Regions from separate parts of the Niveispirillum sp. CC-CTL257 genome, predicted to be linked through region 1. Evidence: riboswitches for the same ligand, from Rfam matches in the RefSeq annotation. Region 1 holds a riboswitch; the other holds the start of a gene.

The links. A riboswitch is a leader RNA that binds a small molecule or an ion and turns the genes downstream of it on or off. The one in region 1 is predicted to bind glycine.
Region 2: linked by a shared signal. The riboswitch ahead of gcvT (glycine cleavage system aminomethyltransferase GcvT) and the one ahead of ABC729_RS08575 (phytanoyl-CoA dioxygenase family protein) in region 1 are both predicted to bind glycine.

Annotation. Positions count from the first base shown of each region.
Region 1 covers NZ_JCAJXE010000001.1:1,800,069-1,804,838, reverse strand. The annotation lists gene pbpC (penicillin-binding protein 1C) at 1-120, shown strand, start outside; gene ABC729_RS08580 (L-serine ammonia-lyase) at 487-1,872, opposite strand; gene ABC729_RS08575 (phytanoyl-CoA dioxygenase family protein) at 1,960-3,030, opposite strand; glycine riboswitch at 3,144-3,231, opposite strand; gene ABC729_RS08570 (B12-binding domain-containing radical SAM protein) at 3,412-4,770, shown strand, end outside.
Region 2 covers NZ_JCAJXE010000001.1:2,466,213-2,470,982, forward strand. The annotation lists gene ispH (4-hydroxy-3-methylbut-2-enyl diphosphate reductase) at 1-853, opposite strand, end outside; gene ABC729_RS11505 (hypothetical protein) at 1,019-1,561, shown strand; glycine riboswitch at 1,642-1,740, shown strand; gene gcvT (glycine cleavage system aminomethyltransferase GcvT) at 1,913-3,031, shown strand; gene gcvH (glycine cleavage system protein GcvH) at 3,072-3,443, shown strand; gene gcvPA (aminomethyl-transferring glycine dehydrogenase subunit GcvPA) at 3,443-4,770, shown strand, end outside.

The DNA of each region.
Region 1 (4,770 bases):
GACAGCCGGTTCTGGCGTCCCGCCGGCCCCGGCTTTTCCCGCCTGACCGTCATGGACAGCACCGGCCAGCGCGCCAGCGCCGCCATCCGGGTGCAGGTACCGGGACCGCCGGAAAATTAACCCTGTGCAACATTGTGGAACATGAAATCGATGAGTGTTTCAGAGCGCGGCGTTCCCGTTGCGAATGCCGTAAGCTGTGAATTCCTGCGATTGTCTGTCAGGTCGAGGCGTGAGCCTCGCCCTGACAGACAAGGATTGAAAGCCTTTCCTGTCAGGGCTCGCCTTGCGGCTCGACCTGACCTACGGGTGCTGAATCAGTTCAGGGCAGACATGGTTTGATCCGCGCTACGCAACCAAGTGAAACACAAAATCGATGGGTGTTTCAGAGGCGCATGGCACTCCAACTCCGAAAGCCATGCGTTCCGAATTCGTGCAGGTACAGTTTTAGCGTTGAGGCGAACAGCATAACAGGAACCACGCGGAAAGTCAGCATTCCGGGACGTTTACGGCAAGGCCGCCCAGCGAGGTTTCCTTGTAATGCTCGCTCATATCCGCCCCGGTACGGCGCATGGTTTCGATGACGCGGTCCAGTGAGACATGGTGGGAACCATCGCCCATCATGGCCAGACGGGCGGCGTCCACGGCCTTGATGGCACCCATGGCGTTGCGTTCGATGCAGGGGATCTGCACCAGACCGCCGATGGGGTCACAGGTCAGGCCCAGATTGTGCTCCATCCCGATCTCGGCGGCGTTTTCGATCTGCGCCGCCGTGCCGCCCAGGGCGGCGACCAGGGCGCCGGCGGCCATGGAACAGGCGACACCCACTTCGCCCTGGCATCCGACCTCGGCCGCCGAGATGCTGGCATTGCGTTTGTAGAGGCCACCGATGGCGGCAGCGGTCAGCAGGAAGCGGTGGCGGCCCTCCCGGCTGCCATTACAGAACCGGTCATAATAGCGCAGGACCGCGGGCACCACGCCCGCCGCACCGTTGGTGGGGGCCGTCACCACCTTGCCGCCGGCGGCATTTTCCTCATTCACGGCCAAGGCCCAGAGGTTGATCCAGTCCAGCACGGACAAAGGATCGGTCAGCATGCGTTCCTGACGGGCCACCAGATCGCGGTGCAGGCGCCCGGCCCGGCGTTTCACCTTCAACCCACCGGGCAGAAGGCCGTCCTGGCGCATGCCACGGTCGGTGCAGGCCTCCATCGCGGACCAGATGGCGTCCAGGCCGGCGCGTACTTCTGCTTCCGGCTTCGTCGCGCACTCGTTCGCCAAGATGATGTCGGGGATCGACAGCCCCGTCTCCGCCGCGATGGACAGCAGGCCATCGGCGGTTTCGTAATAATGCGGGGGCGGGGTGGGGCCGTCGCTGCCGCCATCGCCCTGGTTCTGCCGCGCCTCATCCTCGTCCAGGACGAAGCCGCCGCCGATGGAATAATAGGTGCGGGCGGCGACCAGGGTGCCGTCGGCATCAAAGGCACGCAGCAGCATGCCATTGGGGTGAAAGGGTAGGCGTTCTGACCCGCGCCATTCAATGTCGCGTTCAGGGTCGAACGCAATCTCCCGTGTCCCACCCAGTGGCAGGCGGTGGTTGTCCGTGACCGACCGGACCAGCGCCTCTGCCGCGTCGGGATCGACCGTGGCCGGCTGAAATCCTGCCAGACCGGTGATGGCAGCACTGTCGGTGGCATGGCCACGCCCCGTCAGTGCCAGCGAGGCATAGAGCGTGACGGTGACACGGTCGGTATGGGCCAGCCACCCCGTTTCCGCCAGCCGGGCGGTGAAGCGGAAGGCCGCCGTCATGGGGCCCATCGTGTGCGAGCTGCTGGGCCCAACGCCGATCTTGAACAGGTCGAAGACGCTGATGGTCATGATGGATCATTCCGGGAGAAGGGCGCAGGTATCCGCCCGGCCCGGCAAATGCCGGCCGGCGCGGGCGTACCCGAGCGCGAGATTGGATCAGGACTGTATGTTCAACCTTTCCATCGCCAGAGCCTGTAGCTCCGCCGACAGAGGGTACATATGCTTGTATTGCAGAATCTGCTTACATATCAGTGAGATACGGCGTTCCATCCCGGGGACGGTCATGGGCGGCAGCAGGGGGCGGTTGAAGGGGTCCACCTTCGTCAACTGAAACTCAAAGGCGATGCTGACCCGAGGCTCTGTCGCGCGCGGCGAACTGCGCGCACCCCAATGCAGTACGGCTTGATTCCAGCAGAAAATATCACCGGCCGTAGCAGGCAGCGCCCGAATATCCGGCAGGTTCGGAGCCCACTGCCGCTCATTTTCCGTGTTGTAGGTCTTATCCCGATCCGCAGGCAGCATATACATGCAGCCGTTGAGCGGATTGGCATTCGACAATGGCAGCCAGATTGTCAGGCTCTTGGGTGTGCCATCCGGAAACAGCGACTGGCGGCCCTTATCCCGGTGTGGCGACCATCCAGCCTCGCCCGCGCGCGGGTCCACATGCCAAGCCCAGAAATCCGGCAACATCATGTAATCATCGCCCAGGATCGCCTGAATGAGGTTATGCAGTCTGGCGAAAATGACCCAGAATTCGTCATAGGCATAGGCGAAGACCGGCGACAGCCCGGCACCTTTCAGGTTACCGACCGCATCGCGCATCGCGTCGAGGGGCAGCCCCCAGGGAATGGGTCCCGGAAGATGGATGTACCCCTCACGCAAAACCAGTTCGCGTGCCCGCTTCGCCAGATCAGCATCGATGTTGAACGGCGTGAACGTGCTCAGGAACTGACCATCCGCCACGTGCAGGCGTGGATTCATCCCGAGCCAGAAATCCGGAGTCACGAGACTCTTTGCGGTCAAGGGGCTGTCCAACACGGCAACGCTCATCGTGTCAATCTTTCCTGATGGGGCCAGATCATATCCGGCACGGCGCCGGCGCGCCGAGAGCATAGTGCGGCACCCCTGCGTTTGGAAAGTGGTCGGTAAAGCCCACGCATGGGTTGTCGCGTTTGGCAGGTGGCAGGCATGGCTTTCCTTTCCCACCGCATGGGTGGTTGGTTGCATGCCCCATCCGTATCTGGGCCTGAGAGTTTCGCCATCGGTGCGGCATGCACCGGCGGCTTTCTCCTTCGGCGGGGCGGGCGGCGGTGCCATCCCGTCCACTCTTCGGATGTCATCGGCCCCATGCGGTTCGGGTGCCTGAGAGATTCCGGGGCGGTTGCTCCTTCGGCGGCGGCTTTATCCGCGCTCTCCCGCATGGGTGTGGGGATGATCTGGCCTGACTGGCCCGTCCGGGTCAAGTGCTTCCGGCGGGGCATGGTTTGCTGACCCGATGCCCCTTTCCGCATGTCGGGAGAAGGGCATATGACCAAGGTGGCTTGACGAAGCGACCGGTCACGGTTGTACTGGCTTCCACAATGGAAAACAGGGTTAACGGGGGCATTCATGGAAGGGATCAGCAAACTGGCTGCTGAGGAACGGGCCGCTGCCTTCTGGGGGCCTGATCCGATGCCGCCGGTCAGCCCGAAAACGCTGGATATCCTGTTCCTGCATCCCAAGACCCTGATCGACAGCTGGCCCATTCCCGTCGATACGTTGGGCGAGATGGTGAAGATGCCCAGTGCGGTCTATCCCATCCTGGTTTCCTCCATCGCGGACCTGTCCATCGATTATGAGATTTTCGATGGCTATGTGGCGCGTGAGACCTTTGCCGCCTATAAGCACCGGCTGGCAAAACCTGACATCATCTGCATCAGCGTAATGACATCCCTGAAGGCCATGGACACGGAAATGACCATCCGTCTGGCCCGCGAACTGAACCCCAAGGTCAAGATCATCCTGGGTGGCAACCATGCCAGCGCCTGGCCCGAACGCTGGCTGGCGCTGGGTGCCGATTATATTGTGGTGAAGGAGGGGGAGATCCCCTTCCGCCGCCTGATCCAGCATCTGACGGGCTGGCAGGTGGATCTGTCCGACGTGCCGAACCTGTGGTGGAAGGGTGCCGATGGCGCGGCGCAGAAATCCAATGCGCAGCTCCCCCTGATCGACATTAACAAGGCGCCGGTCCCGGACTGGAGCCGGTTTGACTTCGCCCCCTATGGCATGGGCATGAGTCAGGGCTTTGCGGCTGCGGTCGAAATCTCCCGCGGCTGTCCGCAGCGCTGCGACTTCTGCAATATCAACAAGTTCTGGGACTACAAGCAGCGCTACAAATCGGTGGAGCGGGTGCTGGAGGAACTGACGGCCTTGCATGCCAAGGGGGTGCGGGAATTCATCTTCACTGATGATAATTTCGGCGGCGACCACCGGCATACGATCAAGCTGCTGGAAGGTATGGTGGAGCGGGGGCTGGACATGCGCTGGGGCAGCTTCCTGCGCGGCGATACGGTTACCAAGACGCCGGGGTTCGAGGTGCTGGCCGCCAAGGCGGGCCTGCGCTTCTGCATGATGGGCATCGAAAGCCTGGACCCGGCCTGGCTGAAATCCCACCGCAAGGGGGTGCGGGCGTCCGACGTGGTGGGCATGTATTCGGATGTCTATAAGCGGCTGAACAGCCAGGGTATCTATGTCGTCGGCCTGTTCATCTCTCCGCCGCAGGGGGAGCGGAGTGACTTCTCCGGCACCGGTGCTTGCGGTGTCGTCTGCGATTACCATTACTCGGCCAACCTGATCGCGCAGAAGGGCAGCCTGCTTTATGACGAGTATCTGGCGCGCAACGCCGTGGGCAAGGACATGTTCTATCACGACTGGAACCTGTCCAGCATCGTGCTGAATGACGGTCGGGTGCAGAAGAACCAGAAATCG
Region 2 (4,770 bases), 670 kb from region 1:
CCTCCGGGGCGGAGGCACCGGCCGTGATGCCCAGGGTGCGGACCTTGGACAGGCGGTCCCAGTCGATCTGGGCCGCACGTTGCACCAGCATGGCACGGGTGCAGCCATGGGCGCGCGCCACCTCCACCAACCGGACGGAGTTCGACGAATTGGGCGCGCCTAGCACCAGCAGGGCATCGGCGCGCGGGGCGATGGCCTTCACCGCACCCTGTCGGTTGGTGGTGGCGTAGCAGATATCCTCCCGCTTCGGGCCGGAGATGGCAGGGAAGCGGTCGCGCAGCGCATCGACGATGGCACCCGTATCATCCACCGACAAGGTGGTTTGGGTGGCGAATGCCAGATTATCGGGATCATCAATGACCAGACCAGCCACATCCTCCACCGTTTCCACCAGCTTCACCGCCCCTTCGGGCAGCTGGCCGATGGTGCCCACCACCTCCGGATGGCCGGCATGGCCGATCAGCAGGACAGTGCGCCCGGCCTCGTGATGATGTTCGGCCTCCCGGTGCACCTTGGAGACGAGCGGGCAGGTGGCATCGACATAGATCATGTTGCGGCGCTGTGCCTCGGCCGGGATGGCCTTGGGCACGCCATGGGCGGAGAAGACGACGGGCCGGTCGTCCGGCACCTCGTCCAGTTCCTTGACGAAAATCGCCCCCTGCGCCTCCAGATTTTCCACCACGAAGCGGTTATGCACAATCTCATGCCGGACATAGACGGGGGCGCCGAATTTTTTCAGCGCGGTTTCCACGATCTGGATGGCCCGGTCCACCCCGGCACAGAAACCACGCGGGGCCGCCAGCAGCACATGCAGGGGCGGAAGCGCGGCGGGGGGGGTGATATTGTCGGCCATGGTGATGGGTGTGTCCCTGTCGATACGTGTCAGTGCCGGGTGCCACGCTTGCGCGGCTGGATGCCCACCTATATTGTCGCAACCCGGCGTGTGGGAAGGTGCCATTCTTATGACATGGTCGCCGCCCATTCATGTCCCGGTGATATGGAAGTGAACGGACGTTTGATGACCAGCCCCATGATGACCACCCGGCCCAACCATAGCCCGGTTCTGCATGCCAGGAAAGCAGCCCGCCGCATGACCCTGGCCGCCCTTGCCGGCATGGGTATGCTGGCGCTGGCCGGTTGTGCCGAGAATGACCATATGGTCGCCGGCTGCCCCAATGTCGGCGTGCTGCGCGATGCCGGCACCCTGCGCACCGATCAGGGTGTGGCTATCCTGTCTGGCATCCTGGCCAATTGCGGCTATGACGACACGTCCGTCACCATCGCCGCCAGCGTCATGATCACGGGCCGTGCCAATGAAGGTGTGGCGGGCGGTTCCATCCCCGTCACCTATTTCGTGGCCGTCACCGACCCGAACCGCAACATCCTGTCCAAGAAGACCTTCACCACCAGCGTCGCCCTGGGCACCGACACGCAGGAGACCCTGACCCAGGTGATCCCCGTGCCGAAGACCATGGATGCCCGCTGGTATGAAGTGCTGGTCGGGTTCCAACTGACGCCGGAGCAAGTGGCCGCCAACCGGAATTCCAACGAAGGCCGGTAAGCACATCGCGTGGGGTCACGCCTGCGCGACTTTGCATTGACAGCGGCGGCGCAAAGCGTAGTTTGTCGCCGATCAGCCGACGACCCCATGCGGGAGAGACTGGTTCCTGGTGACAGGAGCCAGCGCCGAAGGAGCAACCGCCCCCGGAAACTCTCAGGCAAAAGGACCGCGAAGGGTAGGCACATCTGGAAAGCAGGCGGGCTCGGGTTCACCGGGCCGACAGCCCACCGACGGAGTAAGTGGACGCCGAATGGCGACGCGAATCTCTCAGGGGCCAGGACAGAGGGGGGCAACCGCCGCGGGGACGATCCCCGTGACGGGTGAAACCTGTCCTGATGGGAGTGCCCCACCTTGGGTGACACCAGCCTGCTGCGCACGCCGCTTTATGACCTTCATGTGGAATTGGGCGCCAAGATGGTGCCGTTCGCCGGCTACGACATGCCGGTGCAGTATCCGCTGGGCGTGCTGAAGGAACATCTGCATACGCGCGCCCGCGCCGGCCTGTTCGATGTGTCCCATATGGGGCAGGTCCGTCTGCGGGGTGCCAGCATCGACGCCGTCATCCAGGCGCTGGAAGCGCTGGTGCCGGGCGATATCGCCGCCCTGGCGCCGGGCCGCATCCGCTACACCATGTTCACCAATGATGAAGCCGGCATCCTGGATGACCTGATGGTCACCCGGTTCGAGGATCACCTGTATGTGGTGATCAATGCCGGCTGCAAAGCGGACGACTTGGCGCATCTGAAGACCAAGCTGTCGACCGATATCAGCCTGGAATATCTGGGCGATGATGCCGGCCTTCTGGCGCTGCAAGGCCCGGAGGCCGCATCCGTCATGGCCCGCCTGCTGCCGGAAGCGGCCAGCATGAGTTTTATGAGTGCGCGCACTGCCGTGATCGACGACATCGCCGTGCAGATCAGCCGGTCGGGTTACACCGGCGAGGACGGGTACGAAATCAGCGTGGGTGCCACCGATGCTGAAAGGCTGGCCCGCCTGATCCTGGCCCAAGAGGGCGTCGAGGCCATCGGTCTGGGGGCGCGCGATTCGCTGCGTCTGGAGGCTGGCCTCTGCCTTTACGGCCATGACATTGACACGACCACCAGCCCGATTGAAGCCGCCCTGAACTGGACCATTTCCAAGCGCCGCCGCACGGAAGGCGGCTTCCCCGGTGCTGCCGTGGTGCAGGCGCAACTGGCCAGCGGCCCTTCCCGCCGCCGAGTGGGCATCCTGCCGGAAGGCAAGGCCCCCGCCCGCGAACATACCGAAATCCAGGACCTGTCCGGCAACCGCATCGGGGAAATCACCAGCGGCGGCTTCGGCCCCACCGTCGGCGGCCCGGTCGCCATGGGCTATGTCGATGCCGGTTCCGCCGCCGTCGGGACCCCGGTCCAGTTGATCGTGCGCGGCAAGGCGCTGCCGGCCAAGGTGGCCGCACTGCCCTTTGCGCCGCACCGTTATTTCAAGGGCTGAGCCCTCTCCCTCACGTTACCTCCAATCGAAAGACCGACCCATGACCATCCGTTTCACCAAGGACCATGAGTGGATCAAGCTGGACGGCGGCATCGCCACCGTCGGCATCACCGACTATGCCCAGAATGCGCTGGGCGATGTGGTGTTCGTCGAGGTGCCGGATGCCGGCAAGGTGCTGGAGCAGGGCAAGGACGCCGCCGTGGTCGAATCGGTGAAGGCCGCTTCGGAAATCTATGCCCCCGTCGATGGTACGGTTCTGGAGGGCAATGGGGCCCTGGGTGACGATCCCTCGCTGGTCAACACCGCACCGGAGACCGATGGCTGGTTCTTCAAGATGTCCATCAAGGACATGGCGCAGTTCGAGGCGCTGATGGACGAGGCCGCCTACAAGTCCTTCACCGAGGGGCTGTGATGCGTTACCTGCCGCTGACCAATGCCGACCGTTCATCCATGCTGGCCACCATCGGGGTGGACAGTGTGGATGCCCTGTTCCGTGACGTTCCCGACCATGCCAAGCTGCCGGGAAAGATCGCGGGCCTGCCCGACCATATGGGTGAGCTGGCGGTGGAACGCCACCTATCGCGCCTGGCCGCCAAGAATGTCACGGCGTCGTCCGTGCCGTTCTTTGTCGGGGCCGGTGCCTACAAGCACCATGTCCCCGCCTCGGTCGATCAGATGCTGCTGCGCGGTGAGTTCCTGACCAGCTATACGCCGTATCAGCCGGAAGTGACCCAGGGCACTTTGCAGTACCTGTTTGAATTCCAGACGCAGGTGGCGCTGCTGACCGGCATGGATGTGGCCAACGCCTCCATGTATGACGGGGCGACGGGTACGGCCGAAGCCGTCCTGATGGCAGCCCGCGTGAACAAGCGCAACAAGGTCATCCTGTCCGGCGGCCTGCACCCGCATTACCGCGAGGTGGTGGAAACCACCTGTGGCGTCATGGGCATGGATATCCGCGCCCAGGCCCCGGATTGGAAGAATGCTGAGGATCTGGCCGCATTGCTGGACACAGAGACCTCCTGCGTCGTGGTTCAGACCCCGTCGCTGTTCGGCCATCTGCGCGACTTCACCGCGCTCTGCGATGCCGCCCACGCCAAGGGCGTGATGGTCATCGTGGTAGTGACGGAGGTTGTGTCGCTGGGCCTGCTGCCCTCCCCCGGTTCCATGGGGGCCGACATCGTGGTCTGCGAAGGCCAGTCGATCGGCAATGGCCTGAATTTCGGCGGGCCTTATGTGGGCCTGTTCGCCACACGCGACAAGTATGTGCGCCAGATGCCGGGCCGCCTGTGCGGTCAGACGGTGGATGCTGATGGCAAGCGCGGTTTCGTGCTGACCCTGTCGACGCGTGAGCAGCATATCCGCCGCGAAAAGGCGACGTCGAACATCTGCACCAACTCCGGCCTCTGCGCGCTGGCCTTCACCATCCACCTGTCGCTGTTGGGCGAACAGGGGCTGGTGCAGTTGGCCCGCATCAACCACGCCAATGCCGTGACGCTGGCTGACAAGCTGTCCGCCGTGAAGGGCGTCAGCGTCGTCAATGACGGGTTCTTCAACGAGTTCACGGTGAAGCTGCCCAAGAAAGCGGCCAAGGTCGTGTCCAAGCTGGCGGCGAAGGACATCCTGGCCGGCGTACCGGTCAGCCGCCTTTATCCGGATGTGGAAGGGCTGGATGATCTGCTGCTGATCGCCGCGACGGAGATCAACAGCGTGGAAGATATGGACGCGCTGGTGCGCGG